DNA from 3 places in the Pseudarthrobacter leeuwenhoeki genome. Region 2 is predicted to be linked to each of the others. Evidence: riboswitches for the same ligand, from Rfam matches in the RefSeq annotation. Region 2 holds a riboswitch; each other region holds the start of a gene.
The links. Region 2 has a riboswitch for S-adenosylmethionine ahead of metX (homoserine O-acetyltransferase MetX). Riboswitches for the same ligand answer to the same signal wherever they lie in the genome.
Positions count from the first base shown of each region.

Region 1 (10,362 bases), on a different contig from region 2:
TCGGGTCTCGGTCTGGAAGGACCTCGTGGACCGGATTGTGGTGCTGCAGCCGGGCCCGGCCACGGACTCCGCCGTGCTGGTCGACGGGCCGCCGGAGCAGGTCCTGGCGCAGGCACGGGACATGCTCACCGCGGCAGGAGTCTGGGTGCCCGGCTACGTGCCGCAGACCCGGGCGCGCGGCGGCGCACAGGCCGGCGGCACATCCGGCGGATCCGCGGGGAACGCCCCCGGCGCCGGCGCCGCGGGGCGGCTGCTGCTGGCCGCGGAGGACCTGGCGGTCTCCCGCGAACGCCCGCGGCGGGCCGGTCTCCGCGGCGGCTTCCGCCCCGTCCCGCCGCAGCCGGTGCAATCCGGCATCACGGCCCAGGTCCGGGCCGGGGAGGCCCTGACCATCACCGGGCCCAACGGCTCGGGGAAGTCCACCTTCGCCCTCACGCTCGCCGGCCTGCTCGCGCCCGTGTCCGGCACAGTCTCTGCCACCGCGGAACTCAGCGCCGGCGCCGGGCCCGATCCGCACCGGTGGAAGGCGCAGCAGCTGATCGCGCGGATCGGCACCGTGTTCCAGGAACCCGAGCACCAGTTCGTCACCGGGCGGGTGCTCGATGAGCTGATGTTCGGGCCCCGCCACCTGGGCCGCGGCGGGGAGCGTGTGGACGAGCTGTTGGAGCGGCTGCGGCTGGCGGAACTGGTGGACGCCAATCCCTACACGCTCTCAGGCGGCGAAAAGCGGCGCCTGTCGGTGGCCACCGTCCTCGCCGCCCATCCGCAGGTGCTCGTCCTGGACGAACCCACCTTCGGCCAGGACGCCAACACCTGGGCGGAGCTGGCCTCCTTCCTCTCCGAACTGCTCGACGACGGCACCGCCGTCGTGGCCGTGACGCACGATGCCGAATTCAGCGCGGTCCTGGGCGGCACCGGGCTGAGCCTGTGCGCCCCGGACCACCGGCAACCGGGGAAGGTCGCCGCGCCATGAGGCAGGAACTGACGGTGCGCGGCAACGATGCCCTGCTGGCCCGCGCCAACCCACTGGCGAAGTTCGCCGCCGTTATGCTCATTACGATGGTGCTGGCGCTGTCGATCGACTGGGTGTCCGCCTCGGTGGCCCTGGCGTTCGAGCTGGCGCTGCTGCCGCTGGCCGGACTGACTATCGGCCTGCTCGCCCAGCGCGGCTGGCCGCTGCTCCTGGCCGCCGCGCTGGGCGGCTGGAGCACCACGATCCTGGCGCCGGACAGCGGAAGCATCCTGCTCGATGCCAGGATATGGTCCATCAGTGAAGGGTCCCTCGAACTCGGGCTGGGGTTCATGATCCGCGGCCTGGCCATTGCGTTGCCTGCGGTACTGCTGATGAGCTGCACGGACCCCACGGACCTGGCGGACGGCCTCGCGCAGAAGGCGAAGCTGCCGCACCGCTTCGTCCTCGGGACCCTTGCCGCGATGCGGCTCGTGGGGCTCATGGCCGAAGAATGGCAGACCATCGGCATGGCACGCCGTGCCCGCGGCGTGGGCTCCCACGGGAATCCGCTGCAGCGGCTCCGCGCCACCCTGGGGCAGAGCTTCGGGCTGCTGGTGCAGGCCGTCCGGCGCGCCTCCCGGCTTGCGGTCACCATGGAGGCCCGGGGCTTCGGCGGCGCACACCGGACCTGGGCCCGGAAATCGACCTTCCGCGGCGTGGACGCCTGGGTGCTGCTGGGCGGGGTGCTGATAGCCGGCGCCGCCGTCGCCGCCTCGCTGGCAGCGGGAACCTGGAACATGGTCTTCCTCGTCCGGCAGTAGCGGTGCTTATCGCACAGTGCGGGTATCCCTGTGAGATTGACGGCATTCCGGCGGGAATGACGGAGGGAAATAAATCATCCGTGATATTTTCTGGGGATGACTCAAGAGACTGTTGAAGAAGTCGGCGCACTGCTCCGCGACGCCCGGGGCCAGAAAGGCTGGACGCAGGGGCAGCTCGCCGCCGAGCTGGGAACCAGCCAGAGCGCGATTGCCCGGATGGAACAGGGCAAGCAGAACCTGAGCCTGAAAATGATCCAGCGCCTCGAGTCCATCTTCGGCCGGAGCATCGTCAAGGTGGGCCGGCCGGCGATGACGCACCTCCGGGTAGAGGGCGGCCGCACCCTGTCCGGCTCCGTCGACGTCAACAGCAGCAAGAACGCCGGCGTCGCCCTGCTCTGCGCCAGCCTGATCAACCGTGGCACCACGACTCTCCGGCGGCTTGCCCGGATCGAAGAGGTCAACCGGATCGTCGAGGTGCTGACCAGCATCGGCGTCGAATGCACCTGGCTCAACGCCAACGACCTGCAGATCCGCCGCCCCGCCGTGCTGGACCTCGACTCGATGGACGTCGAGGCAGCCCGCCGGACCCGCAGCGTCATCATGCTGCTGGGACCGCTCCTGGACGAATCCAGTGAATACCGGCTGCCCTACGCCGGCGGCTGCGACCTCGGCACCCGCACCGTGCAGCCGCATATGCAGGCGCTGCGCCAGTTCGGCCTCAGCGTCGACGCCAAGGCCGGTTACTACGCGGTGCAGGCGCCGCCGTCGGACGGACACGACCGCTCCTTCGTGCTCAGCGAACGCGGCGACACCGTCACGGAAAACGCCATCATGGCCGCCGCGCACCGCAGCGGCACCACTGTCATCCGCAACGCCAGCCCCAACTACATGGTGCAGGACCTTTGCTTCTACCTGCAGATGCTCGGCGTCGGGATAGAGGGCGTGGGCACCACCACCCTGAAGATCACCGGCAGCCCCGCCGTCGACGCCGACATCGAATACTTCCCCTCCGAGGACCCGATCGAGGCGATGAGCCTGATCACCGCCGGCATCGTCACGAACTCGGAAGTGACCATCCGGCGCGTCCCGATCGAATTCATGGAAATCGAACTCGCGACGCTGGAGCAGATGGGCCAGCGGCTGGAAGTGTCCGGCGAGTATCTGGCCCGGAACGGGCGCACCCGGCTGGTGGACGTCACCACCCGGACCTCGGAACTGCGCGCCCCCGAGGACAAGATCCACCCCATGCCGTTCCCCGGGCTGAACATCGACAACCTGCCCTTCTTCGCGGTCATCGCAGCGAATGCCCAGGGCCAGACAATGATCCACGACTGGGTCTACGACAACCGGGCGATCTACCTGACCGAGCTGAACAAACTCGGCGCCCAGGTGCAGCTGCTGGACCCGCACCGGATCTACGTCAACGGACCCACCAAATGGCGTGCGGCCGAAGTGGGCTGCCCCCCGGCCCTCCGGCCCGCAGCCTGCCTGCTGCTGGCAATGCTTGCCGCCCGGGGCGTCTCGGAACTGCGCAACATCTACGTGATCGAGCGCGGCTACGAGGACCTGGCCGAGCGGCTCAACACCATCGGCGCGAAGATCGAGTACTTCCAAGACTGAATCAGCTGAACCCGCCCGGGTCCAAGGACCCCGAGCGTTTCGGCGGATCCTGTCGCACAATGGAGTCATGCGCACCTTCGGCGTGGAAGAAGAACTCCTGATAGTGGACCCCGAAACGGGGATGCTGCTTGCCCTCGCCGACGTCATGCTGCCCAGCCTGGTTCCGCCCAGGCAGGACGCGGGCCCGGCCGACGCGGCGCGGTGGACCTTCCACGCTGACACCGATTTCAGCTACGAACTCAAACTTGAACAGATCGAAACCCGGACGCGTCCCTGCCTGGACTACACCGAACTGCTCCGGCAACTCAAGCAGGGCCGGGCCATCGCGGACCAGGCTGCGCGGGTCCATGGCGGCCGCGTCGCCGCCCTCGCCACCTCGCCGCAGGGCTCCGCCACCCACCTGACGCCGAATCCCCGCTATCAGACCATGGAGCAGCGCTTCGGGCTCACGGTCCGGAACCAGCTGACCTGCGGCCTGCATGTCCATACCTTTGTGGAGTCTCCGGAGGAAGGCGTGGCCGTGATGGACCGGATCCGCGACAAGCTCGCCGTTCTGATCGCCCTCAGCGCTAACTCCCCTTACTGGAACGGTGCGGAAACAGGGTTCGAAAGCTACCGCACCCAGGCGTGGAACCGCTGGCCGGGGTCGGGTCCCACCATGATCTTCGGCAGCCTGCCGGTCTACCGGCGGCTGGTGACCCGGCTGGTGGAAAGCGGCGTCCTGATGGACGAGGGGATGGTCTACTTCGATGCGCGGCTGTGCCGGCATCATCCCACCGTGGAGATCCGGGTCGCCGATGTCTGCCTGCGGGCCGAGGACGCAGCCCTGATGGCCGTGCTGGTGCGCGCGCTCGTCGAGTCGGCGTCCCGGGAATGGAACGACGGCGTCGATCCCGCCCCGGTGCCGACGCTGCTGCTGCGGATGGCCGCCTGGCAAGCCAGCAACTGCGGACTCCGGGGCCAGCTGCTGGACTTCGGAACCTTCACCCCGGCGCCGGCCGCGGACGTGGTCCACGCACTGGTGGACTTCGTGGCCCCGGTGCTCCAGGAGCAGGGCGAGCTGGACCTGGTGCGAGCGGGCGTCGGCCGGATCCTGGCGGAGGGCACCGGTTCGCAACTGCAGCGGGAGCCGTTCCACGCAGGCGGGCTGGCCGCCGTCGTCGAACGGGCCGTCACCGTGTCCGTGGAGGGAACCGTTACCGGGGACCCGGCCGACCAAAGCTCGTCCCTGGGCCGGGTCCGCCGCGGCTGACCCTTCACCACGGACCGGAACAGCGCTAGACCTGCTTGAGCGCCTGGCCGAGGTCCCGGGTCAAGTCCTCGACGTCCTCGAGGCCCACAGAGAGGCGCACCACGCCGTCACTGAGCCCGATCGCCGCTCGGCCCTCGGGCCCCATGGCGCGGTGCGTGGTGGTAGCGGGGTGGGTGATGAGCGACTTCGAATCGCCCAGGTTGTTGGAGATGTCGATGATCCGCAGCGCATCCAGCAGCGCGAAGGCGGCCTCTTTCGCCGAACGCCCGGGGGACGGGGAGAGCTCGAAGGTCAGCACGGTGCCCCCGGCCTTCATCTGCCGGGCGGCCAGTTCGAACTGCGGGTGGGACGGCAGCAGCGGATACTTGACGCATCTGACCGCGGGCTGCCCCTCAAGCCATTCGGCCAGCCGCAGCGCGGAGGTGGAGGAGTGGTTCACACGCAGGGCCATGGTTTCCAGACCCTTGGTGAGCACCCAGGCGTTGAACGCGGAGAGTGCCGGGCCGGTGTGGCGCATGAGCTGCTTGACCGGGCCCTCGATGAACTCCTTGGTGCCCAGGATCGCGCCGCCGAGCACCCGGCCCTGGCCGTCGATGTGTTTGGTCCCCGAATACACGATCACATCCGCGCCGAACTCCCCGCAGCGCTGCAGCAGGGGGGTGGCAAAGACGTTGTCGACGACGACCGTCGCCCCGGCGGCGTGCGCCAGCTCGCTGACGGCGGCGATGTCCACGATTTCCTGCATCGGGTTCGACGGCGATTCGAAGAAGACCGCCGTCGTCGGTTCGGACAGCGCGGACCGCCACTGCTCCAGGTCCGGGCCGTCCACAAAGACCGTCTCGACGCCCCAGCGGGGAAGGATTTCGTTGAGGATCACGAAGCAGGATCCAAACAGCGAACGGGCCGCGACTACCCGGTCGCCGGCGGCCAGCAGGGCGCCGAGGGCAGTGAAGACTGCGGACATGCCCGAGGCGGTGGCAAAGCAGGCCTGGGTGCCCTCGAGCAGCCGAAGCCGTTCCTGGAAGGTGGCCACCGAGGGGTTGCCGAAGCGGGAGTAAACGAAGCGCTCGTCTTCGCCGGTGAAGGCGCGCTCCGCGGCGGCCGCGGACTCGTAGACGAAACCGGAGTTCAGGAAGACCGGTTCGGACGTTTCCTGGAAGCCGGTGCGGTCGAGTCCGCCGCGGACGGCCTGCGTGTCGGCGCTCCAGCCGGCGGCGTCAGGGTTGAAGGCCACCTAGTGCTTTCCAAGCTTGCTGGGCAGGCCGCGGTTCTTCCAGCCGTTGACGGTGCGTTCGCCGTCGCGGTCCGGTTCGCCTTCGAAGCCCTCGAGGACGTTGTAGGAGGTGAATCCCGCCTCCGTCGCGGCGATCGCCGCGGCGATGGACCGCGCGCCCGAACGGCAGAGGAATACCAGTTCTGTGCCTCCGGCCGCGGGGGCCTGTTGTTCCAGTTGCAGCTTCAGCTGTTCTATGAACCGCGCATTGGGGATGCCGCCGGCCAGGTTCCACTGGATGAAAAGCGGGTCGTTCCGCCTGGTGCCCGCGGCAGCGGTGTCCGGGATGCCGATGTGGGCCCATTCACCCTCGGTGCGGACGTCCACCAGGATGGCGCCATCCTCAAGCTTGGCCCAGGCCTGAAGCGGGCTGAGGTCCCCGGCGTAGCTCACGCGTGGCCCTCGCCGTCGAACTCGAGATCATCCACGGCAGTGGCGACGGCGGCATCGGCGCTGGCGATCGCCGCCGGCAGCACGACGGCCTGCGCCACGATGACGCTGCTGCCGTTGAACGTGGCGGACGGGTTGCCGTGCAGCACGTAGCCCTCGGCGAGGGCGGCCGAGACGCGCTCGCAGAAGGCGCGGTCATCGGGGCCGGTGAACAGGCGGTACGCCAGTTTCTCCCCGGCGGCACCGGGGACTGCGGGGGACGGGGCGGGTGCTGTCCCGGGGACAGCGGGGGCGGACGCGTCAGGCATGACGGATCTCCTTCTTTCACGCTTGCAGCTCGAATGGTCGATATGCCGAGTATTCACCTGAAGCACCCCGCCGCGGAAAGGAGGGTTGCCGACCGGCCAGTCAGGGCTTGGCGCCGGTTCTCATTACTCACCAAAAACCTAACACCTGCGACGCCGGCCAGCACCGCCACCGGCGTCATCCTAGGTAACCGTGAGCCAGCTCCCCACACCCAGCTTGCTCAATGGCGTTTCCGCCTTCTGGTGATGACGTAGGCGCCGGTCAGGACCGCGAAAGCGCCTACCGCAGCGGCCAGAATTCTTGCTGGCGGCTGCGTGATAGCGGGCTCGGGGCTTGACGTCTTCCCTGAACCGTCAGCTGGCGGGATGGCGGGCTGGGCGCTTGACGACTTCCCTGAACCGTCAGATGGCGGGATGGCGGGCTGGGCGCTTGACGACTTCCCTGAACCGTCAGATGGCGGGGCCTTCGTGGGTTTCGTGCCCTGAGCGAACACCGCGGGCTCCACTCCCATAACGATCCGGTCGCCTGGCGTTGCACTCTTAAGGAGCCGGGTCACCGTGGGGAGGTCGGTGGAAATGCATCCAAAGGTGGGGGAATTTCCGGCGTGCAGGAAGATGGCGAAGGAAGCGCCCTGCACCGTGGGCATATCAGGTTCACGGTTCCAGTTGATGACTGCCGCCTGCTCGTAGTCGCCCTCCCGAAGGTAGAACCAAAGGTCTTCGTCGGCACCGCCATCCCGACCTTCAAAGTACTGGTTGTACGTCGGACCGGGTTCCCCGCCCCACCGCGAGTTGCGGTTAATAGTGTGGTACTTGAGTGCCGTTCCAGGATTTTTCCTGCCAAGCGCCTCGGTGAAGGAGAAGGACCCCGACGGCGAGAAGAGCGTGTCCTGCCACATTTTGCCCGGCGGGGCGAAACCGGATCTGCCCGCGAAACCCGTGCTTTGCCACTCCTGGATATACCCTGCACGAGTGCTGACGCACCCCGTAATGAGGACTTTTATGTCGCCATACGATTTCGCAGTGGCGAACGTCACCCGGCCCACTCCGTTGGTTGGGAACTGCACTTCGCCCGCGTTCAATCGCTCGCACGGGTTGGTCACCAGCCGGCCAGGAGGCGCGGCTGGGGCCGGAGCCGCCGAAAGACCCAGCACCGCTGCAATGGCAATAAGTGCTGTCACCAGAAGACTCATATTAGCTATCGCGGACCGCGCTGAACGCCAGCGCCGGCAGACGTGGGTACTCCGTCCCGTGCGCTGTCCTGGGGATCAGTCTCAGCCCCGGGGCCAGGGACTGCAGCGGAGTTCGCCGCCGCGTCTGCAGGGGCGTTATTCTCGAGCACCCGCTTGCGCGCCCGGTTGGCGCCGCTGGACACCAGGCGTTCCAGAGGGCCCTGCTTGCCTGCCGTTACGTTCCTCCAGATGATGGCGAAGAGCGCCGCCACGACCGTATGGATGGCCAGGGCTACCACGGTCCGGTTCTGGAGGAAGCCCGTGGCAAGGACTACGAGGTGCGCTGAGTACAGGGTCAGCGTCATTCCGCCCATTGCAGCCAGCGGCATGAGCGCCGCTGGTGCTTTGTTGGCGAGGATCAGCATGGCGCCCAGGACCACCGCGGCGATGCCGATGGTGTTGAGAAGTTCCATTGGCGTGGATGAATACGGTGACAGGATCGCCAGCCACCACCACGACGTCGTCGGGAGCGTGGGAAGAGGCCCCCAGGTCTGCACGTCGCGAATTCCTTCGGCGCCCAGCCATGGGGTGGATTCCAGCAGGCGGGCGCTGCCCCCGAGGGGCCCCATCAGGAGTGCGGAGACCAGCCATGAGCCTACTGCGAGTCCGAGCCCGCCGAGAGCCACTCTGACCTGCACCGCATGGGAACCCAGGTCAAGCCTGCCAAGCGCAAGGCCTGCGCAGACATAGGCCATCCAGGGGATGGCGGGGTAGGAGCCGCCTACCAACAGGTCCGAAACGGTCGCCGGGGGCATTGTCACGAGGGAGGCGAATGTTGGATCGACTCCGTCAAGGTTTGGCAATTGGTCGCGTACCGCCTGCATGAAAATGGGCCCGAGTACGGCAAAGCCAAGGGCGGCGGCCGCGAGTACGCGGGGGCCCTGCCCCAACAACGGAACCGCCATCAGGAACAGTGTCCCGTAGTAGGCCAGGATGATGGCGGCCGGCGGGTTGAGGGAGGCGAGGAGCAGGCCGATGGAGAGGATGATGATGGCCCGTACTGCCAGGGACGCCTTCGCCGCCGTGAGCGCCCTACCCGTGAGCGGCGTCATCCTGCCTGCGGTGAAGGTCAACGAAATCCCGGCAAGCAGGGCGAACAGACCAGCCGATGTGCCTGACAAAATGGTCCAGGCCAACGTCGGCTGGAAGTTCTCGTCAAACCCATCCAGGATGTGGATAGCCATCATGCCGATCAGGGCGATTCCCCGGGCGACGTCGACGCCGATGAGGCGCTGCTTTTTGGTCGATGTCATGACAGTTCCTTGCTCAAGGTGATTCCTAGGCGGGTCATACGGGTTGTGAGGATGGAACCCTCGCGGATGCCATATCCAGCATCAGGACTTGGGTCTCTTCATCAGTGAGACCGACCATCGGCAGCCGCACCGGACCGCCAGGAAGGCCCTGGCAGGCCAGTGCTGCTTTGACAGAAGCGGCGGCGGGGGCACGAAACATCCCTCGGTAGACCGGCAGCAGCTCACGGTGAATTTCAAGTGCCTCTGCGACTCGTCCCTGCGTGTAGCACTCAAGGAGGTCGCGCAATCGGTTGCCCACGACGTGGCCCACCACGGAAACGAATCCCGCGGCGCCGATGGAAAGCAACGGCAGGTTCAGCGCGTCGTCCCCCGAGTAGTAGGCAAGGTTCGTTCGCTCCATCACCCAGGCGGACGACTCCAAGTCGCCTTTGGCGTCCTTGACCGCAAGGATACGGGGATGCTCGGCAGCCGCAACGAAAGTATCTGGCTCGATCGCGACCCCCGTCCGCTTCGGGATGTCGTAAAGCATCACCGGAAGTGGGGTGCTGTCAGCAATGGCCATGAAGTGTTCGAGGATTCCCCGCTGTGAGGGGCGCGAATAATACGGCGCGACCACCAGCAGGCCATCCGCTCCCTGCGATGCGGCGGCGATTGCCATGGCAACGCTGTGGCGGGTGTCGCCTGCACCGACGCCGGCGATAACTTTCGTGCCCGTGTCCTGGACCGCCTGCGTCACGCACTGGACCATCGACACCTTTTCGCCGTCCGAAGTGGCCACCGATTCTCCGGTGGTGCCGTTGACCACGATGCCGTCATTCCATCCGGGCTGCGCCAACCACTTCGCCAGTGTTGAGGCCCCGGCATTGTCGAGCGCTCCGAGATTGTCGAACGGTGTGACCATTGCGGTAATAACGGATCCAAATGCACCGAGCGCGGCAGCCGAATTGTTCGCCCTGTGATCGATGTAGGTCATTTTTTCAACACTCCCTGGTTCTTGCCTGACGGACCGTGGTCTGGCGTTTCCTCTGAAAAATCATTGATACCTTGCGCCCGGTGGCGCTGGCGGAGAGGGGCTTCGTTTGGCGACCAGTGACGGATGGGGTTCCCGGCCCAGTGGGTGCCTGCCGGAACGACCTCCGAACGCATCACCAGCGACGCCGCACCAACAGTGGAGCCGTCCATGATGGTGCTGCCCGGCAACACAATGCTGTTCGGGCCCAGGGTGGAATCCGCGCCGAGCTGTATCCGGTCCATCCGCATGATG
Region 1 is NZ_JBVAYY010000014.1:41,196-51,557, forward strand. Features, by position in the region: gene ACZYX4_RS13655 (ABC transporter ATP-binding protein) at 1-973, shown strand, start outside; gene ACZYX4_RS13660 (energy-coupling factor transporter transmembrane component T family protein) at 970-1,773, shown strand; gene ACZYX4_RS13665 (UDP-N-acetylglucosamine 1-carboxyvinyltransferase) at 1,870-3,393, shown strand; gene ACZYX4_RS13670 (glutamate--cysteine ligase 2) at 3,461-4,645, shown strand; gene ACZYX4_RS13675 (O-succinylhomoserine sulfhydrylase) at 4,671-5,879, opposite strand; gene ACZYX4_RS13680 (rhodanese-like domain-containing protein) at 5,880-6,311, opposite strand; gene ACZYX4_RS13685 (DUF1737 domain-containing protein) at 6,308-6,616, opposite strand; SAM riboswitch class IV at 6,630-6,744, opposite strand; gene ACZYX4_RS13690 (hypothetical protein) at 6,835-7,650, opposite strand; gene ACZYX4_RS13695 (heparan-alpha-glucosaminide N-acetyltransferase domain-containing protein) at 7,812-9,098, opposite strand; gene dapA (4-hydroxy-tetrahydrodipicolinate synthase) at 9,133-10,071, opposite strand; gene ACZYX4_RS13705 (Pls/PosA family non-ribosomal peptide synthetase) at 10,068-10,362, opposite strand, start outside.
Region 1: another riboswitch for S-adenosylmethionine. It lies ahead of ACZYX4_RS13685 (DUF1737 domain-containing protein); the one in region 2 lies ahead of metX (homoserine O-acetyltransferase MetX).

Region 2 (10,362 bases):
CCAGAACATCGGCACCGTCCCGTCCAGTTCGGCGTCGTGGAAGCTGGGGTCATTTCCGGCATCCACGGCGAAACCCGACAGCCCGACGACGGCGGCATAGTCCGCGGGCCGCCGCCGCAGCAAGGTGGTGGCCAGTGCCATGCCCATCGAAAAGCCCAGCAGCGACACGGACGGGTGGTTCGGCCGGACCGAATCCAGCCAGTCCTCCACGTACGAGGCGGCATCCTTGACCGCGTCGAGGGAGTAGTCAATCGACGCTGTCAGCGGGAACCAGGTGAACCCCGCGCCGGAGACCAACGGAGCCCGCACCGAGGCCACCACAAATTCCTGCGGCAGCATGTCCGCCAGGCTCAGGAGGTCCTCTTCGTTGGCCCCGTAGCCGTGCAGCAGGACCAGGAGCGGCTTTCCGGCACGCTCCTGACCGGGCTTGGACCATAGGACAACGGGGGCGGGGAAGGCAGCGGCTTGAGTCATGGCTCCATTCTTACAGTTACCCGAAGGTAACAACCTGCGGTGGCGTAGCTTTGCAGGAAGAGTGCACGATAAGAAGGTGAGTGAAACTGACGCCATGGAGAACTCTCCAGAGAATGCCGTGATCCACCCCTGGACCCGCTATGTGGCCATGGGAGACTCCTTCACCGAAGGCATCGGCGATCCCGAGCCGGCGAGCCCGGGGGGCCACCGGGGCTGGGCGGACCGGGTGGCCGAGGAGCTGAGCCGCGGCCACGAGGACTTTGCCTACGCCAACCTCGCGGTCCGGGGCCGGCTCCTGCAGCAGATCGTGGACCAGCAGCTGGCCCACTGCCTGTCCCTCCGGCCCGACCTCGTGACGCTGTCCGCCGGCGGGAACGACCTGATCCGGCCCGGCGGGGATCCGGATGCCCTGGCCGAGAAGCTGGACTCGGTGGTGCAGATCCTTAGCCTGGCCGGCGCCACGGTGGTCCTTTTCAACGGTCCGGACACCGGCTCGTCCGTGCTGGGCCGGGTGCGCAGCAAAGTGGCCATTTACAACGAGAACCTCCGCACCATCGCGGCCCGCCATGACGCCATCATCGCGGACATGTGGTCCCTGCGGCAGCTGAACGATCCGCAAACGTGGGACGCGGACCGCTTGCATTTCTCACCGCTGGGCCATCACACCATCGCGGCCATGGTCCTGGATTCGCTCAACGTCGAGCACACCCTGGAACCGCTCTCCCCCAAGCCCCTGCCGCAGCGCAGCTGGCAGCAGGCGCGCTCCGGCGATCTGGTCTGGGCGCGCGAATACTTCGTTCCCTGGGTGGTCCGCCGGCTCCGCCACCGTTCCTCCGGCGACGGCATCACGGCCAAGCGACCCCTCCCCGGGCCCGTTTTCGGCCCCGGAATGCCGCTCGGCTCCGGCGAGGGTCCGCCCGGCGCCGAAGAGCCCGTGCGCTCCTGAAGGCCCTGCGCGGGCACCACGGTCCGGGTGTGGGCGTTAAGCTGGAAGAACACTTCCTGAGAGGCCCGGTACCGTGAACAATCTGTTCTTTTGGATCATCATTTTGTCATTCCTGATCCCGATGGCGATGCGCTACTACAAGAAGTCGATGCGCGGCCGGAACCAGAACCAGGGCATGCCCGGCGGCCCGGACCAGTTCGGGCAATTCCCCGGAGACAATCCCGGCCACTACCCGGGCCCGCAGAACAAGCAGCCGCGTGACGGTTTTACCCAGCGGGACTACTACGGTGCCTTCGGCCAGCTCGGCGCCCCGCAGCAGCCCGCGCCGCCGGCCAACCAGCAGTACCCCGGCCAACAGTATCCCGGCCAGCAGGGCTATCAGCCCCCCGTCCCCTATGAGGACAGCCCCGGCTACCCCGGCAACCAGCCCCGGCCCTTCCAGCAGGACCAGCAGCAGTCCAAGGCGCCGCAGCCCGGCAGCCAGCAGCCGTCGGGCCCCGCGGTGCCTCCGCCGCCGTCGGCCCCGCAGGGCTTCCGGGCGCGCAAGCTCGCGGAACTGGACCAGCGGTACAGCGAGGGCGAGCTCACCATGGAGGACTACATGGCCCAGCGCGCGGAGATCATGAAGGGCTAGCCCCCACCACACACAGCACAAAGCAACGCGGGGTCACTCTGCGCCCAAGATCCGGTGCCGGATGGGCGCGAAGTGACCCCGCGTTGCTTTGTTTAAGGCGGTCCGGGCCGGGCCGGCGGGCCGGGTGGCCGGGTCAGTCTGCCGGGTTAATCTGCCGGGTTAGTCTGCCGGGTCAGTCGACCTGGGGGAAGCCGAGGTCGATCACCGAGGTGGACGGGTCCGGCCAGCGGGTGGTGACGACCTTGCCGCGGGTGTAGAAGCGAATGCTCTCCGGTCCGTACATGTGGGTGTCGCCGAAGAGCGAGTTCTTCCAGCCGCCGAAGGAGAAGGTTCCCACCGGAACCGGGATCGGCACGTTGACGCCCACCATGCCGGCCTCGACGTCGAACTCGAACTGCCGCGCGGCACCGCCGTCGCGGGTGAAAATCGCCACACCGTTGCCGAACTCGTTGTCGTTGACGAGCCTGACGGCGTCCGCGTAGCTCTCGACGCGGACCACGGACAGGACCGGGCCGAAGATCTCGTCGTCGTAGACCTTCATGCCGGGCTTGACGTGGTCCACCAGGCTGACGCCGATGAAGAAGCCGTTGGAATCGAACTCCTGCTCCCGGCCGTCCACGACAACGGTGGCGCCTTCCTGGGCCGCACCGGCGACATAGGAGGCGACCCTGTCCCGGTGCGCGGCGGTGATGAGCGGGCCCATCTGCGACGCCGGGTCGGTCCCGGGGCCGATCTTCAGGGTGCCCATCCGGGTGGTGATGGCCTCGACGAGCTCATCGGCAATGTTCCCGACGGCGACCAGGACGCTGACTGCCATGCAGCGCTCGCCGGCGGAGCCGTACGCGGCGGACACGGCAGCGTCGGCGGCCATGTTCAGGTCCGCGTCCGGCAGGACCACCATGTGGTTCTTGGCGCCGCCCAGCGCCTGAACCCGCTTGCCGTGGTCGGCGGCGCGCTTGTAGATGGACTGGGCAACCGGCGTCGATCCGACGAAGCTGATGGCCTTGACGTCCGCGTGTTCGAGCAGCACGTCAACGGCCTCCTTGTCGCCGTGGACGACGTTGAGGACACCGGCGGGCAGTCCGGCCTCGGCGAAGACCTGCGCGATGAACATGGCCGAGGACGGGTCCTTCTCACTGGGCTTGAGCAGCACAGTGTTGCCGCAGGCCAGGGCGCTGCCGATCATCCACAGCGGCACCATGGCCGGGAAGTTGAACGGCGTAATGCAGGCGACCACACCGACCGGCTGGCGCACTGAGTGGACGTCGACGCCGCCGGCCACCTGCTCGGAGCGCTCACCCTTGAGCGCGTGGGACAACCCGGTGGCGAACTCGATGTTCTCCAGGCCGCGGGTGATCTCGCCCTCGGCGTCGGAGAGGACCTTGCCATGTTCGCTGGTCAGCAGGGCTGCCAGTTCGGGCCGGCGCTGCATCAGCAGTTCACGGACCGTGAAGAAGATATTGGTGCGCTTGGCCAGGCTGGTGGCGCGCCAGCCGGGCAGGGCGGCGCGGGCGGCCTCGATGGCCTCCTCGACACGGGCGGCGGAGGCCAGGGCGACCTCCTTCTCCTGTTCGCCGGTGGCCGGGTTGAAAACGGGGCCGTAGCGCTCGGCGTCGGAAACCAGGGCGCCGTTGATGAAGTGCGGAATGCGTTCCATGGGGTGGGTCCCTTTCGTGGGGGTTTTTGGGTCAGCAGCTGGCTGCAGGGCAGTGGCTACTTGCCGGTGTCCAGGGTGCCGTCGACCAGCTTGACGATCGCGGAGCAGTCCATGCCGGCATTGCCGGAATCGATGAGGCGCTGGAAGAGCTGCTGGACGTGCTCGCCGAGTTCCAGAGGGGTGCCGGTGTCCCGCGCCGCGCTGATGGCAAGTCCGATGTCCTTGTTCGCCAGCTCGGTGGTGAAGGTCGGGGCGAAGTCGTTGTTGGAGGCCGCCGTGGGGACCACGCCGGCGACCGGGTACCAGGTGCGCAGGGCCCAACTGTCGCCGGAGGACACGGAGGCGATGTCCCAGAAGACCTGCTTGTCCAGTCCGAGCCGGTCCGCCAGCACGGCACCTTCCGCGGTCGAGGCCAGGTTGATGAAGAGCATGAGGTTGTTGCAGATCTTCGCGGCCTGGCCGGTGGTGGCGCCGCCGGTGGGAATGATGTTCGCCGCCATCGGCTTGATGTAGTCCGTGGCCTCGGCCACGGCACCTTCCTCGCCGCCGATCATAAAGGTCAGGGTGGCGGCCTTCGCGCCGCTCATCCCGCCGGAGACCGGGGCATCGACGAACCGGAAGCCGGCGGCAGCAGCGGCGTCGTGCAGGGCCTGGGCCGAGGCTATGTCGATCGTGGAGGAATCCACCAGCAGCGTGCGTGTGTCCGCGTGGGCCAGGACGCCGTCCTCGCCGAGGTAGACGGCGCGGGCGTGCTCGCCCTTGGGCAGCATCGAGAAGACGACGTCGGCGCCGTCGACCGCTTCGGCGATGCTTCCGGCGGGCTTGACGCCGCCGGCGACGGCGGCGGCAACGGCCTGGGCATTAAGGTCGAACCCGCGGACATCGTGGCCGGCCTTGACGAGGTTCACCGACATGGACCCGCCCATGTTCCCCAGTCCGATCCAAGCGATTACTGCCATGGCATAAGCTCCTTTGCTGTTCGTCGTGCTGCTCTTAGTGCTGTGGGTGGTGCGCGTGATCCGGCAATCGCCGGATGTTCCGTGTCAAGCATCACACCCTGCTACAGTGCAATCAAGGCAAAAAACTACAGATGGCATGTGCATGAATGCACATGCTTCTCCAGGGGGGTTCCAGTGGACTTGCGGCGGCTTCCGAGCCCGGACGACCTGCTGATCCTGCTGACCGTGGCACGGCTGGGCAGGTTCAATGCGGTGGCGGAGACCCTGGGCACCACGCACACCACCATCTCCCGCCGGATCCTGGCCCTGGACAAACAGCTGGGCGGGCGCACCCTGGAGCGGAGCCCGCACGGCTGGGAGCTGACGGACCTTGGCCAGGAGGCCGTGGCGGCCGCCGAGGCGATCGAGGGCACCCTCGGTGCGCTCACGAACCGGATCGCGCAGTCCGAGGACGTACTCTCCGGACTGGTCCGGATCAGTACCCCCGACGGCTTCGGCGCCGAATTCGTCGCACCGGCGCTTGTCCGGCTGCAGCAGGGCCACCCTCAGCTCAACGTCGAATTGCTCAGCGCCACCCGCAAGGTCAGCCAGAACCGCTCCGGGGTGGATCTTGAAGTGGTGGTGGGCAATCTGGACGCCAGCAACGCGCAGGCCATCTTCCTGTCCAACTACTTCCTCCGGCTGTACGCCAGTCCGCAGTACGCCCGCGAACACGGACTGCCGGAGACGCTCGACGACGTCCGGCAGCACGGCTTTGTCTCCTACGTGGAGTCGGCGCTGCAGGTCGCCGAACTGGGCCACCGCTCCACGCAGCTTCCCATGCCGCGCTCCAGCTTCCAGGCGACCAGCATCTTTGCCCAGCTGCAGGCCGTCCGGCGGGGCGCCGGGATCGGCCTGCTGCCCAACTTCCTGGCGGTCGGCGACCCAAGTTTCCTGCCCGTCCTGCCGGACGATTTCCAGCGGCAGCTTCCGATCTGGGCGGTGGCACGCGCGGAATCGCTGCGCTCGGCCCCCGTGCAGGCCGTCCTCGAAGCGGTCCGGACCGAGATCTCCGACCGCCAGGAAGTCCTGGCTGGCTGACCGTCCCGGCCGTCCGGGCAGAACCACCAAACAGCCCGGCCCCGCACTGCGGGGACCGGGCTGTTTGGTGTTGTTCGCCGTAACTTCGTGGCGGTTGCTTGCCTGGCGGTTACTTCTTGGCTGTTACTTCTTGCCGGTTACTTCTTGCCTGCGGCCAAGAGGTCCGCGGTGCCCTGGGCATCGGCGGCATCGACGTCGTGCAGTGAGATGCCGCGGGTCTCCTTGAGGAAGAACACCGCCACCATCGTTACCATGCAGGCGCCGAGCAGGTAGATGGCGACCGGGGTGGAGGACTTGAACTGGCTCAGCAGGGCGACGGCGATGATCGGGGCCATCGAACCTGCCACGATCGAGGTGACCTGGTAGCCCAGCGAGACGCCGGAGTAGCGCATCCGGGTCGGGAACATCTCGGCCATGATGGCCGGCTGGCCGGCGTACATGAGCGAGTGGAACAGCAGGCCGATGGTGATCGCCGCGAGGATGATGAGGTCGTTCTTGGTGTCCATCATCGGGAAGGCGAAGAAGCCCCAGGTGCCGCCCAGGATGGCGCCGGTCATGTAGACCGGTTTGCGGCCGAAGTGGTCGGACATGCGGCCGACCATCGGGATCACAGCGAAGTGGATGAAGTGCGCCACAAGCAGCAGCAGCAGGATGCGGGAGGTGTCCGTCTGGACGATGACCTTGAGGTAGGTGATGGAGAACGTGACCACGAGGTAGTAGAGGATGTTCTCCGCGAAGCGCAGGCCCATCGCGGTGAAGACGCCGCGGGGGTAGCGGCGGAACACTTCGCCGACGCCGTAGCCCTTCTTCTCGACGGTGACTTCTTTTTGTGCCTCGAGGAAGATCGGTGCGTCGGTAACCTTGGTGCGGATGTAGTAGCCGACCAGGACGATGACGGCGGAGAGCCAGAAGGCAACGCGCCAGCCCCAGCTGAGGAAGTCGGCGGGGGAGAGTGTGGCGGACAGGGTGAACAGCACGCCGGTGGCGAGGAGGTTGCCCAGCGGAACGGCGGACTGCGGCCATGCGGACCAGAATCCGCGGGACTTGCTCGGGCTGTGCTCGGCGACGAGGAGGACGGCTCCGCCCCATTCACCGCCGACGGCGAAGCCCTGGGCGAAGCGCAGGAAGACGAGGAGGGCCGGGGCCCAGTAGCCGATCTGCTGGAAGGTCGGGAGGCAGCCCATCAGGAAGGTGGAGACACCGACCAGGACGATGCTGAGCTGGAGCAGCTGCTTGCGGCCGAACTTGTCGCCGAAGTGGCCAAAGACGATGCCGCCGATCGGACGGGCGACGAAACCAACGGCGTAGGTAAGGAAGGCGGCAATAATGCCGTCCAGTTCCGTGCCGGAGTTGGGGAAGAACGTCTTGCCGAACACGAGGGTGGCGGCCGAGGCGTAGAGGAAGAACTCATACCATTCGACGACGGTGCCGGCCATGGAGGCCGTTACTACCTTCTTGAGTCCGGACGTCTTGACGTCTTCCTCTTCCGGGCGCCTGGCGGCGGCGTTTTGTGTACTCATTTCGACTCCTTCGGTGTCTCCGTCGACACCCTATGGACCTCTGGGCTGTGGACGCCTGTGATTTGTGACACGGGGCATCATTCCCCACGAGTATGGACGCTCGCGACCGTGGCCTCAACGGCCATTAGTGCAGAGCGCATCTGCAAAAATGCACAGCTGGCCTGATTCTCCGGTGCTTCCGTCCACAGATTCGCGCGGGATGTGGCGCAGGATCCGGCGGAGGCTGGGTCAAACTCCCAGTCCGGATGTGCGTTCCAATCCACTGTGGTCCAGGGTGGCTGCCGGTCCGGCAGAAGTCGAGCCGAAGGTCTAGCTGAAGAAGTACCGCCGGAGCTGGCTGTTCAGCTGGCCGATCTCGGTCAGGAAACCGTCGTGCCCGATCGGTGCCTCGATGGTGTGCACGGCAACTTCGCCGGGCAGGGCAGCGGCGAGGGCATGCGACTGGGCCGGGAAGTACAGCCGGTCCGAGTCCACGGCCGCCAGCAGGAACTCCGCCGTGGCGGGAGCCAGGGCCTCGGCGAGGGCACCGCGGCCCCGGCTGATGTCATGGCTCATGAGCGCTTCGGTGATGGCGATGTAGCTGTTCGCGTCGAAGCGGCGGACCAGTTTGTTGCCCTGGTGGTCGAGGTAGCTCTCCACCTGGTAGCGGCCGCGCCCGGCGAGGGATCCGGCTTCCAGCGGGGCCTCGGCGTCCTGGGCGTTCCGGCCGAAGCGTCCGTCCAGCTCCGCGGCCGAGCGGTAGGTGATGTGCGCGATCCGCCGGGCCAGGGCCAGGCCCGCTTCCGGCTCCGGACCTCCGTAGTAGTTCCCGCCCTTGAAGTTGGGGTCCTGCCGGATGGCGAGGGTCTGCGCCTGGGCGAAGGCGATCTGCTCGGCGGTGCTGCTGGCGCCGACCGAAATCACGCCGCAGCGCCGGACCCGCTCCGGGTAGCTGACGGCCCATTCCAGGGCGCGCGCCCCGCCCAGGGAACCGCCGAGCACGGCGTACCAGCTCCGGATGCCCAGGGCATCCGCCAGCCTGGCCTCGGCCTCCGTGGTGTCCCGCAGCGTCACGAGCGGGAACCGTGAGCCCCAGGGTTTTCCGTCGGGCGCCGCCGACGACGGCCCCGTCGAGCCGTAGCAGCCGCCGAGGATGTTGATCGAGACGACGAAGTACTTGTCCGTGTCCACCGGGGCTCCGGGGCCCGCGAGCTGCTCCCACCAGCCCGGCTCCTCGCTGGCGCCCTGCGTGACGTGGGTGTCACCCGTCAGCGCATGCTCGATCAGCACCGCATTGGAGCGGTCCGGGTTGAGGGTCCCCCACGTCTCGTAGCCGAGGGTAGCGTCCGGCAGCAGGGCCCCGGATTCGAGCTTGAGGTCGCCGATCCGGAGGTGCCGGACCGTTCCGTCCGGGACCGGGGCATGGGGGTGGGCGGTCGTGCTTACAGGCACACCCTGGCGGGTGACGGCAATGCTCATGTGAGGACCTAACTTCGCGCTTGCCCGCCGTCAGATGACCGGCAGGCCAGGTCTTCACCCGGGGCACCCCGCCGCAAAAGGAGGGTTGCCGGCCAGCAAGCCGGGGCTGTCACTGGCACTCATGACCTCCACTGAGTGTACGAAATGCGGCGGCCCGGTGGCGAAGATTGTGACGAACTTAAGACTCACCCCGGTCTTGCCGCAGTTAACCCCGGGCCCCGGGGCCCGGGCGCCCCGGGGCCGGGACGCCGGGCGGTGCTCAGGCGGTTTTGGCCGCCCGGAATCCGGCGTCGAGGTCGGCCAGGATGTCGTCGATGTGCTCCAGGCCCACGGAGAGCCGGACCAGGCCGGGATTCACGCCGGCCGCGGTCTGCTGTTCCGGGGAGAGCTGGCTGTGGGTGGTCGACGCCGGGTGGATGACGAGGGAGCGCACGTCGCCGATGTTGGCCACGTGCGAGTGCAGTTCGAGGGCGTCGACGAAGCGTTTGCCCGCCTCGGCTCCCCCGGCAAGGTTGAAGGAAACGACGGCACCGGTCCCCTTCGGGCCGTACTTGCGGCCGCGCTCGTACCAGGGGCTGGACGGCAGCCCCGCGTAGGCGACCGATTCGACGTCGTCCCTGGCCTCGAGCCATTCGGCCACTTTGATGGCGTTGGCGACGTGCCGCTCCATCCGCAGGCTCAGGGTCTCGATGCCCTGGGAGATGAGGAAGGCGTTGAACGGGGACACCGCGGAGCCGAGGTCGCGCAGCAACTGGACGCGCGCCTTGAGGATGAAGGAGAGATTGGCACCGAGGGCACCGTCCGCACCGAGGTCCCGGGCGTAGACCAGGCCGTTGTAGGTGGGGTCCGGGGTGTTGAAGCCGGGGAAACGCTCCGGGTCCCTGCCGAAGTCGAAGTTGCCGGAATCCACGATCACGCCCGCGATCGCGGTGCCGTGGCCGCCAAGGTACTTGGTGGCGGAATGCACCACAATGTCCGCACCCCACTCGATCGGCCGGATCAGGTACGGGGTGGAGAGCGTGTTGTCCACGATCAGCGGGACACCGGCCTCGTGCGCCACCTCCGAGATGCCCTCGATGTCCAGCACATCCTGGCGGGGGTTGGAGACCACTTCGCCGAAGAACAGCTTGGTGTTGGGCTGCACGGCGTCACGCCACTGGGCCAGGTTGTCCGGATCCTCGACGAAGGTGACGGAGATGCCGAACTTCTTCAGCGTGTGCGCCAGCAGGTTGTACGTGCCGCCGTAAAGGCTGGGGCTGGCCACCACATGGTCGCCGGCCTCGGCGACGTTCATGATCGCCAGGGTCTCCGCAGCCATGCCGGAGCTCAGCAGCAGGGCCGCGAGTCCGCCCTCCAGGCTGGCCACCCGCTGTTCCACGGCGTCCTGGGTGGGGTTGCCGATCCGGGTGTAGATGGGAGCCAGTTCGGCAAGGGCGAAGCGGTTGGCGGCGCTTTCGGCGCTGGGGAAGACGAACGACGTCGTCTGGTAGATCGGCAGTGAGCGGGCGCCGGTGACGCTGTCCGGCTCCTGGCCGGCGTGGATCTGGCGGGTTTCAAAGGACCAGGCACTGGACATTGGGACACTCCTCAAGGGGCTGGGCCCAGGCATCCCGCGAACTCGTTGGCCCGGGACT
Region 2 is NZ_JBVAYY010000004.1:39,453-49,814, reverse strand. Features, by position in the region: gene ACZYX4_RS04470 (alpha/beta hydrolase) at 1-474, opposite strand, end outside; gene ACZYX4_RS04465 (SGNH/GDSL hydrolase family protein) at 569-1,420, shown strand; gene ACZYX4_RS04460 (SHOCT domain-containing protein) at 1,494-2,054, shown strand; gene ACZYX4_RS04455 (CoA-acylating methylmalonate-semialdehyde dehydrogenase) at 2,227-3,711, opposite strand; gene mmsB (3-hydroxyisobutyrate dehydrogenase) at 3,768-4,670, opposite strand; gene ACZYX4_RS04445 (LysR family transcriptional regulator) at 4,851-5,750, shown strand; gene ACZYX4_RS04440 (MFS transporter) at 5,888-7,270, opposite strand; gene metX (homoserine O-acetyltransferase MetX) at 7,580-8,728, opposite strand; SAM riboswitch class IV at 8,740-8,855, opposite strand; gene ACZYX4_RS04430 (bifunctional o-acetylhomoserine/o-acetylserine sulfhydrylase) at 8,988-10,304, opposite strand.

Region 3 (10,362 bases), on a different contig from region 2:
CGGAATATCGAGGATCTGGGCTGCAACACGACGGGTAACCATCCTTCAACGATACGGGATCGGACGGCCCCGGAACCGCCGTCAGGGCACCGGAGTAAGGCTCGTCACAGACCCGTGACGGCCAGGCCAAGCGCCGCCGCCCCCAGCCCGGCGACCAGGTTCGCGGCAACGTTGAGCGCGGCGGCGCGGTAGCGCGTCTCGCCCACCAGCCGCACCGTGGCCGTGGTCCAGGAACTGAAGGTGGTGAGAGCGCCGGCGAGCCCGGCCGAGAGGGCGGACTGCCACTCGGCCCCCAGCCCCAGCTGGCCCGTGATCCCCAGGGCGGCGCCGAGAATGAACGAGCCCGCCGCGTTGACGGTGAGGGTCGCCCAGGGCCAGTGCGGATGGCGGCCCGGGTGGTGCGCAAACCAGGAGTCGACGGCGAAACGCAGCAAGGCGCCCGCGACGCCGAAGACTCCCACCAGCACAGCGGCGATCATGCGGCTCCGCCGCTCAGATCGGCCAGGGACTTACCGGTTTTCCAGCCGGCGGCCGCGGCACCGAGGCCCAGGACGAGCGAGAGGCCCAGGTAAGCCAGCCAGCTGGCATGGAAGCCGCCACGGAACTGCTGGTCGATGGCGAACACCACGGCCGAAAAGGTGGTGAAGGAACCCAGCAGTCCGGGGCCAAGCCCGGCCCGCAGCCAGAAGGCGGTCTTCGGCCGCGCGATCCAGACCGTGGTGAGGGCCGCCAGGACAAAGCTGCCGACGACGTTGATCACCAGGGTGGTCCAGGGGATCGCGCCGGCGGCCTCGGGGAACACCAGCCCGGCACCGTAGCGCAGTTCCGTTCCGATCAGGCCGCCGATGGCGACGGCCGCCCACGCACGCCAGCCCGGCAGTCCAGGCCGCGCCGCGGCAACCGCCGCGGCAGGAAACTTCGCTGCACGCCTCATGCCGCCGCCCCGGTCAGTGCCACCCGCATTCAGGGCCGCTTGAGGCTGCAACCGGGATGGCCGGACTCGCTGTGGACCCAGAGGGCGGAGGCGACTTCCTCGGCGAGGTCGAACTCGTGCCGGGCGGCACCGGATCCAATGCGCACAACCAGGGCGCCACCGAACGGCTTACGGCCCAGGACCTCGACCTCTGCGTCCAGGTCGATCTCCTCCGCGGAAAGGTACCGCAGCAACTCGGGGTTCTCGTCGCTGATCCGCGTGATCCGGCCCGTGTGCCCGTCGTCGAGTTCGCTCATCCGGTGGGCCGGGGGCACCACTACGGAACCGTCCGCGGCCGGGATCGGATCGCCATGCGGGTCCCGCACCGGGTCCCCGAGCTTGGCTGCCATCCGTCCGATGAACGTCTCGGAGACGGCGTGTTCCAGGAGCTCGGCCTCGTCATGGACCTCGTCCCAGCGGTAGCCGAGCTCCCGGACCAGGAACGTTTCAATGAGCCGGTGCCGCCGGACCATGGACAACGCCAGCCGGACGCCGTCGGCCGTCAGCGTGACGGCACTGTAGGGCTGGTGGTCCACGAGGCCCTGGTCCTTGAGCTTACGGACCATTTCTGAGACCGAGGAGTTGGCCACGCCGAGCCGTTGGGCCAGCTGCGTGGAGGTGATGGGTTTGTCCTGCCACTCCGTAAAGGAGTAGATGACCTTGACGTAGTCCTCGATCGAGGAGGAGGGCAGGCTGGTTTTCACGGTTTCCAGCCTACCGTCAGGCGGTGCCGGAGAACGTCAGCCACAGCAGGACGAGGTTGAGCGCCACGACCAGGATCACGCTGATGACCGCCGCAACCCGCAGTGCCATCCCGTCGGCGAAGCGGCCCATCAGGGCCTTGTTGCTGGTCAGGAGAACCAGCGGGACCAGCACGAAGGGGATGCCGAAGCTCAGGACGACCTGGCTGAGGACAAGGCCCCAGGTGGGATCGAAGCCGATGCTCAACAGCACCACGGCCGGGATCAGGGTGACCGCACGGCGGATCATCAGCGGGATCCGGATCTTGAGCAGCCCCTGCATGATGGATCCGCCGGCATAGCAGCCCACGGACGTTGAGGCCAGGCCGGAGGCGAGCAGTCCGATGGCGAAGATGACGCCGATGACCGGGCCCAGATTGGCGGTGATCGCGGCATGGGCGCCTTCGATGGTGTCCGTTCCCCCGGCGCCGCCCAGGGTCGATGCGGCCAGCAGCAGCATGCCGATGTTCACGATGCCGGCGACCGCAAGGGCCGCCACGACGTCCCAGCGGGTTGCCTTGACGAGGCGGGCGAGGGCCTTCGGGGAGATGTAAAGATTTGGGTCCGGACGGTGCCTGTCCCTGGACAGGGCCGAGTGGACGTAGATGGCGTGCGGCATCACCGTGGCGCCGAGCATGCTGGCGGCCAGCAGCACGGTGTCCGGACCCTGGAACCCCGGAATCAGTCCTGCGGCGACGCCCGCAGGGTCGGGCGGACTGATGAAGAGGCCGGCCAGGAATCCGATCGTGATGATGCCGAGCAGGAACATGATGATGAACTCGAAGGGCCGCTGGTTGTTCCGGGCCTGCACGGCGAGCAGGGCCATGGAGACGCCGCCGACGATCAGGGCGCCGAGGGGCAGGGGCAGCCCAAAGAGCAGGTAGAGCGCGATCGCACCACCCACCACCTCGGCAAGGTCGGTGGCGGCGGCCACGAACTCGGCCTGGACCCAGAACGCACGGCGCCAGAACGGCTTGAGCCGCTCGCCGAGGATCTCGGGAAGGCTTTTCCCGGTGACGATGCCGAGCTTGGCGGACTGGAACTGCACCAGTACAGCCATGAGGTTGGCGGCCACCAGGACCCAGACAAGAAGGTAGCCGTACCGGGCGCCGGCCGTGAGATTCGCCGCAACGTTGCCGGGGTCCACGTAGGCGATCGCGGCGACGAACGCCGGGCCCAGCAGGCCAATCATGGCACGGCCGCCCGGTTTTCCCCGGGCGGGTGCTTCCGGCGCCGTAGAGTCGTGTCCTGTTACTTCCAGCACGGCGGGCTCCCTGGGTAGGTGCGTCGACGGCGACGCGGCAGTTGGCGCCGGCACCGGAGTTTGCAAACGCCTACAAATAATTATTAGGCAGACCGAAATTACTATAGGGCAGGGTGCCTGCCCGGGGCAATGCCGACAGTCATGAAGTGCCGCCCCGCCGGAGTCAGGCCAGGACGGCCCGCCAGCTCTGTGTCAGATAGGGGAGCGGGATGACGTCTTCGGGGTGGTGGCCGAGGTGCTCGTGCAGGTACCAGCCGAGGTTGCCCAGGACCTTGGCCCGGATCGTCCCGCTGGCCGCCAGGTAGTAGCTGCGGGACTTCGTCAGCTCCAGAATGTCAGCGGTGCGCACAGGATCCTCCCAGCGGGTGAGGTGGCTCTGAAGCCCCGTGAATTCCGGCCCAAGCGGCGGTGTGAAATCCGGCTTGTGGACATCGCCGGCATGCATGATGCGCGAGAGCCGGTGGACCCACGGAACGGACGTGTCCAGCTGGTTCCAGATCAGCCCCAGCACGCCGTGGGGGCGGAGGATCCGGGCGGTCTCCGTGCTTGCCAGGAGCGGATCGCACCAGTGCCAGGCCTGGGCGACGGTCACGACGTCGAACGCCCCGGCGGGCAGGCCGGTGTGCTCGGCGGTACCCTCGACGGCGGTGACGGCCGGGAGCGTCCGGCGCAACTGGTCCAGCATGTCGGCGGAAGGGTCCACCGCCACCGTGTGCAGACCGCGCGCGAGAAGCAGTGCCGTGAACTTCCCGGTGCCGGCGCCGAGGTCCGCGGCGTCCTTCGCGCCCGGCGGGATCAGCCAGTGCGCCGAATCGGCGGGGTACCCGGGGCGGACGCGCTCGTAGTGTTCCCCGCCGTCCTGGAAACTCTGGCCCAGCTCCTGGCGGCGTTCCTCATGCAGTTTGGGTCCACCGCGTGCCACGTGCGATCTCCTTGGGCAGGTCCGGATGGGTACCTTTCGAATTTACCGCACCCGGCAGCGCCGGGGATTCCCCGCCGGGACCCCCGTGGTGCTCTCAGTCCTGGCTGCAGGGGGCCGCGCCGGCGGTGCCGGGCGTGTTGGGGGCCCAGTGCGGGTAGCTGCGGGTGTCGTTGGACGGCACCCAGCGCCCGGCATCAACGACGTAGTCCCAGCCGAGGCCGGCCCGGCGCAGCTCCTGGAGGGCGGCGAGCAGCCGCTGGGCGTCCTCCAGCCGGGAACCCACGCCGAAACTGGCACGCAGCGAGCCCGAGGGAAGCCCGAGCCGCCGCAGCAGGGGGTGCGCGCAGAAGCGGCCGTCCCGCAGCCCGATGCCGTGTTCGGCTGACAGGTAGGCCGCCACGAGGCCCGCGTCGTAGCCTTCCACCGAGAAATTGACGACGCCGATCGTGCCGGTACCCGCGGTGGTGCCGGGCCCGGTGCCTGCCGGAGAGTCGAAGGACGCACTGTCCGAGAAGATCTGGTGCACCGTCACGCCGTCGATCCGGGCGAGGCCCTCGATGAGGAAGGAGCGGATCGCGTTCTCGTGCGCGTGCCACTGGTCCACGTCCAGGCCGGCGATCACCTGGGTGGCCCGGGCCAGGGTGGCGGCGCCGAGGACGTTGGGGGAACCGCCTTCATGCCGGGCGGGGCCGGTGGTCCAGCTGACACTGTCAATCCGGGCGTCCTGCACGGCTCCGCCGCCGGCCAGGTGCGGGGTACCGGCGTCGAGCCAGTCGGGACGGCCGATCAGGACCCCGGCGCCGAACGGTGCGTAGAGCTTGTGCCCGGAGAAGGCGAGGTAGTCGACGTCGTCCGCGGCGATGTCGATCCGCCGGTGCGGCGCCAGCTGGGCGGCGTCGACGACGATCCTGGCGCCGTAGTCGTGGGCCAGGGCAGCCAGGGCCCGGATCGGCAGGATCTCACCGGTGACGTTGGAGGCGCCGGTCACGGCGAGCAGGCTGACGCCGCCGGGCGCGAGCTCCGCGCGGAGCAGTTCCAGGGTGGCCGCGAGCGTGGCGGCGGCGATGACGCTGCGGTGCGGGACGCGCTGCCACGGCAGCAGGTTGGCATGGTGCTCGATGTCGAGGTACAGCACCTCGCCGGTGTGCCCGCCGCCGGCGGCGGGCAGGCAGCCGGCCAGCAGGTTCAGCGAATCGGTGGTGTTCCGGGTGAAGATCACCGCATCGTCTGGCCGGCCGCCCACGAACTCCCGGACGATGGTGCGGGCGTTCTCATAGACCGAGGTGCTGATCTGCGAGGCGTAGCCGGCGCCGCGGTGGACGCTGGCGTAGAACGGCAGGATCTCATTGAGGTAGGCCGAGACCACGGACAGGGCAGGGGCCGAGGCGCCGTAGTCCAGGTTGGCGTAGCGGACGTGTCCGCCCTGGATCAGTGGTGCCTGGATCTCGGCGCCGGTCACTGCGGCCAGCGGCCGGCGGGCCACGGTGAACCGCGGGTCGGGACGGGCCTGGCTGGAGCCGGTCCGGATTTCAGGGCTGGCGGGAATGGTGGCAGTCGTCATGGGACCTCGCTCGAATAGGACCCCACACGCCGGGGATCCGCGCTTGCCGGGTCCGTTCCGGACCGGCCAGGTCGTCACCCGGGGCACCCCGCCGCGAATGGAGGGTTGCCGGCCAGCAAACCGGGGTTTCGCGCTGGCACTCGTGACCTGCTTCGAGCGTAGGTCATGCCTGCTGCCGCCCAAAAGGCGGGGCAGGAATGTGAAGTGCTTTGTTACGGGACACGGTCCGGGGACTGCGGAACGCCCCGGAGGTGCCTAGAGCAGGTCGTCCAGGTCCGGGTTGAGGCGCTTGAGGACCTCCGAATGCAGGATGGAGTTGGTGGCCAGGGCGTTGCCGCCGAACGGGCCGTCTTCGCCTTCGAGGGAGGTGAAGCGTCCCCCGGCCTCGGTGATGATCGGGACCAGCGCGGCCATGTCGTAGAGGTTCAGTTCGGGCTCGCAGGCGATGTCGACAGCACCTTCGGCCACGAGGCAGTAGGACCAGAAATCGCCGTACGCGCGGGTGCGCCAGACCTTCTCGGTGAGGTCCAGGAACTCGTCGAGGTTGCCGCGCTGCTTCCAGCCGCCCAGGCTGGAATACGACAGGGAGGCGTCCGAGAGCTTGGAGACGTTGGAGACTTTCAGCCGGGTGGCGGCCGCCAGCGAACGGCCCATGTATGCCCCGGCGCCCTTGGCGGCCCACCAGCGCTTGCCCAGCGCCGGCGCGCTCACGACGCCGACAACCGGCTCACCCTCGTCGACGAGGGCAATCAGCGTGGCCCAGACCGGGACGCCGCGGACGAAATTCTTGGTCCCGTCGATCGGGTCGATGATCCAGCGGCGGGAGCCATGGCCGGAACTGCCGAACTCCTCGCCGAGGACGGCGTCGCGCGGACGGGAGCGGGACAGCTGGCCGCGGATGGCCTCCTCGACCGATTTGTCGGCGTCGGTCACCGGCGTCAGGTCCGGCTTCGTCTCAATCCGAAGGTCGAGTGCCTTGAAGCGGCTCATGGTCTGGGAATCTACGGAATCTGCCAGTACATGGGCAAGGCGCAGGTCATCGTTGTAGCTCGAAGCGGGTTGACTCATGGTTCCAAACTACCGCCAAAGCGGGCTGCGGGGCGGGAGGCCACGTGGCTGCGCCGCAGGAGCGGGCCCGGCGCGGGCCGGCTGAGGGCCGGACAGCCCCCCTCCCGGACTAGGAGACGGTGCCCAGTTCCTTGACGTCCTGGGCTTCCATCCGCGGGTCGGTCCCCAGCAGGCGGCGGAGTGAGGTGAGCCGGGCGGGGCCGGACTCACCCGCATGGCCGGCGGCCACCCAGGCGTCCACGCCGCAGTTCACGGCGCTGGAATCGTGCTTGCAGCCCCGCTCGCAGCCGTCGGTGCCGGGCTCAAGATCGGGGAAGGACCGCAGGATCCGGTCGGGGTCCACATGGGCCAGGCCGAAGGATCGGATGCCGGGGGTGTCGATGATCCAGCTTCCCGGCGGCGCATCATTGACCTTGAGGGCCAGCGCGGAGGAGGAGGTGTGGCGGCCGCGCCCGGTCACGGCGTTGACGCCGCCGGTGGCGCGCTCGGCGCCGGTCAGGGCGTTGACCATGGTGGACTTGCCGACGCCGGAGTGGCCCAGCATGACGGTGACCTTCCCGTCGAGGTGGGCGCGCAGCTGGGAGACTGCGTCCTTGTCCAGACGGGCCGAGAGCCCGTCATCCGAGCGGGCATCGATGCCGGACGCGGCGGAGTCCGCCGTCCTGGAGATGATCACCGGGAAGGCAAGGTGCTGGTAGTTGGAGAGGAGTTCCGCGGGATCCTTGACGTCGGCCTTGGTGACGAGCAGCAACGGTTCGATTCCGGCGTCGTACGCGGCCACGAGGGCGCGGTCGATGAACCCGGTCCGGGGCTCCGGATTGGCGGCCGCCACCACGATCACCAGCGTGTCGGCATTGGCGACGACGGCGCGCTCGATCGGGTCGGTGTCGTCGGCGCTGCGCCGCAGCAGCGTCCTGCGGTCCTGGATCTTGACCAGCCGTGCCAGGGTGTCCGGTTCGCCGCTGACGTCCCCGACGAGGGAGACGAAGTCGCCGGCGACGACGGGGTTGCGGCGCAGTTCCCGGGCCCGGGCGGCGATGATCTTGCGTTCTTCCGGGGTGCCCTCGGCGACGACGGCGGTGTAGCGTCCGCGGTCAACGGTGATGATCCGCCCCGTGACGGCGTCGTCGTAGGCGGGCCGGTCCTTGGTGCGGGGGCGCGTGCCCTTCTTGTTGGGGCGGATCCGGACGTCGGATTCGTCCCAGGAGTCAGTGCTGCGTGCCACGGGCGGTGTCCTTCTCTGCCGGGGCCGGGCCTGCGGCGGAGACCTCTGCGGGGGCTGCGCTGCCGGCGGTGCCCTGGGCGAGCATGGACTCCCACAGCTGCGGGAAGCCGGGCATGGTCTTGGCGGTGGTCGCAATGTCCTCGACCTCGATGCCGGGAACGGCCAGGCCCAGAACGGCGCCGGCCGTGGCCATGCGGTGGTCGGCGTAGCTGTGGACAACACCGCCGTGCAGCGGTGCGGGCCGGATGATGAGGCCGTCGGAGGTTTCCTCGGCGTCGCCGCCCAGTCGGTTGATCTCGGCGACGAGAGCGGCCAGCCGGTCTGTTTCGTGACCGCGGAGGTGGGCGATGCCGCTCAGCTGCGAGGGGCCGCTGGCCAGGGCGCAGAGCGCGGCCACCGTGGGGGCGAGTTCGCTGGTCTTGTCGAAGTCCGCGCCCTTGATTTCCGGGCCGCCGGTGACGGTCAGGGTGCCGTCTGTGAGCGTCACCGATGCCCCCATCGTGGTGAGGATGCTGCGCCACAGATCGCCGACCTGCGTCGTCCGGGCCGGCCAGTTGGGGATGCGGATGGTCCCGCGGGTGGCCAGGGCCGCCGCAAGGAAGGGGCCCGCATTGGAGAGGTCCTGTTCGATCCTGAGGTCAAAGGCGCGGATCGGCCCGGGGGAGACGATCCAGTGGTTCGGTCGGGAATCGTCCACGGACACCCCGGCTCCGCGGAGCACGGCGACGGTCATGTTGATGTGGTCCAGACTGGGGACGGGCTTCCCGGCGAGGTCCCTGCTCCGGTGCTCGAGGTGCAGTCCCTCCGTGAAGCGGGCTCCGGTCAGGAGCAGCGCGGACACGAACTGCGAGGAAGCGCTGGCGTCGATGACGAGGTGGCCGCCCCGCACTTCGCCGGTGCCGTCGACGGCGAACGGCAGCGCGGAGGCGGGGCCGCCGTCGGGTGCGGTGACGGCGACGCCCAGCCCGGTGAGCGCCTCGATGATCGGCCCCATGGGGCGATTGCGCGCGTGCGGGTCGCCGTCGAACAGTGTCACTCCCCGGCGCAGGGCCGCCACGGGCGGAACGAACCGCATGACCGTCCCGGCCAGTCCGCAGTCGATGCCGGTCCGGGCCCCGGCGGCGTCCGGGCTGATGGGCGTGATGGCCAGGTCGGGACCGAAATCGCCGTCCCCCGGAACTTCCGTGATGGTGGCCCCGAGCTGCCGCAGCGCCTCGATCATGAGCACGGAGTCACGGGAATGCAGCGGGGCACGCAACCGCGAGGGTCCGTCGGCGAGGGCGGCCAGCACCAGGTACCGGTTCGTCAGGGACTTGGATCCCGGAACGGTGACCGTTGCGTCGAGCGGCTGTCCGGCGAACGGCGCCCGCCAGTGCGGCGCGCCTGCGGCCGTCAGGGAGCGGGCAGCTGCGGTGGGGGTGGTGCCTGTCATTGCTGTTTTAGGCTCCGACGGTGTGGTCTACAGCTTTGCGTACGGCTTTGTCGGCTTTCTTCAGCTGCCTGCCGGTGGTCTTCTTGACGTCCGCGGTGAGGTGGCCGGTGGTCTTCTTGACGTCCGCGGCGAGGTGGCCGGTGGACTTCTTCACGTCCGAAGCGAGGTGCTCGGCGCGCCAGGCGAGGCTGGGCCGGCCGTTTGTGTCGACGGCGGCCAGCAGCACCCCGCCGGTCAGTGAGACGTTCTTGAGCAGCTGCTTGCGGCGGGCGTCGCGGCCCTCTTTGGAGGTGATGTCGGCGCTGCGCCATTCAACGTAGCCGTTGAGCGCGGAGATGACGGCCAGGAGGGTGGCTGCGAGGCGTGCCGACTTGCCGAGCGCAAAGAGCACGCCCGCTCCGACCTGGGTGCCGCCGATAACGCGGGCCAGGACCTTTTCGTTGGTCTGGAAGGGCAGGGATTCGGCCGCGCGGCGCAGCAGGGGTGACAGCTGCGTGGCCGTGTCATCCGCGTTCTTAAGCTTGTCCATGCCTGCAAGGACGAAACTGGAGGCGAGCATGGGCCGGGCGAGAAAGCGGACAAACGACATGAATTTCCTCCTGGATGGACGAACCGCGGAATCGATGCGGGATAACCGGTTCTAGTCTTGCACTTTTGCGGAATATTTGCCCGTCGGGCGGGGTTGTGAATGACAGGTCCCGGCCGCCGGTTTGCGGCTGGGCGACGAGCTGACAACGAGCTGATGATGAGCAGGGAGGCAGAGATTTGATGATGGTGAAGGACGCGCAACTGGCGGCGGATCCTGCGGAGTTGTGGACCATGGCCCTGCAGGTTCGACCACGTTCGGCAGTTCCGGGCGCCCGCCGCAAGGTGACAGTAGACTGGGACGCAATGAGCACCATGGATCCGGCCGTTGCGGCCATGCACGAGGGCGCCGCAAGCGGCGCCACGCCCGTGAAGTCACCTGCTGCCGGCCCCGCCGTCGCACTCCCTGAACCTGCCCCTGACGCCGTGCAGGATGCTGCCGCCCGGGAGACGATCGTGGACGGGCAGGCCCTGGACGTGGCGACCGAGACCACGGAAGAACGCCGGGTACGGTTCGAGCGCGACGCCATGCAGTACGTGGACCAGCTGTATTCCGCGGCCATGCGGATGGCCAGGAATCCCGCTGATGCCG
Region 3 is NZ_JBVAYY010000003.1:38,384-48,745, forward strand. Features, by position in the region: gene ACZYX4_RS03250 (hypothetical protein) at 1-42, opposite strand, end outside; gene ACZYX4_RS03255 (fluoride efflux transporter FluC) at 105-479, opposite strand; gene ACZYX4_RS03260 (fluoride efflux transporter FluC) at 476-934, opposite strand; gene ACZYX4_RS03265 (metal-dependent transcriptional regulator) at 964-1,677, opposite strand; gene ACZYX4_RS03270 (Nramp family divalent metal transporter) at 1,694-2,905, opposite strand; gene ACZYX4_RS03275 (class I SAM-dependent methyltransferase) at 3,141-3,899, opposite strand; gene ACZYX4_RS03280 (aminotransferase class V-fold PLP-dependent enzyme) at 3,994-5,460, opposite strand; SAM riboswitch class IV at 5,495-5,608, opposite strand; gene hisN (histidinol-phosphatase) at 5,716-6,528, opposite strand; gene rsgA (ribosome small subunit-dependent GTPase A) at 6,638-7,753, opposite strand; gene aroA (3-phosphoshikimate 1-carboxyvinyltransferase) at 7,737-9,185, opposite strand; gene ACZYX4_RS03300 (DoxX family protein) at 9,193-9,774, opposite strand; gene ACZYX4_RS03305 (sigma-70 family RNA polymerase sigma factor) at 10,005-10,362, shown strand, end outside.
Region 3: another riboswitch for S-adenosylmethionine. It lies ahead of ACZYX4_RS03280 (aminotransferase class V-fold PLP-dependent enzyme); the one in region 2 lies ahead of metX (homoserine O-acetyltransferase MetX).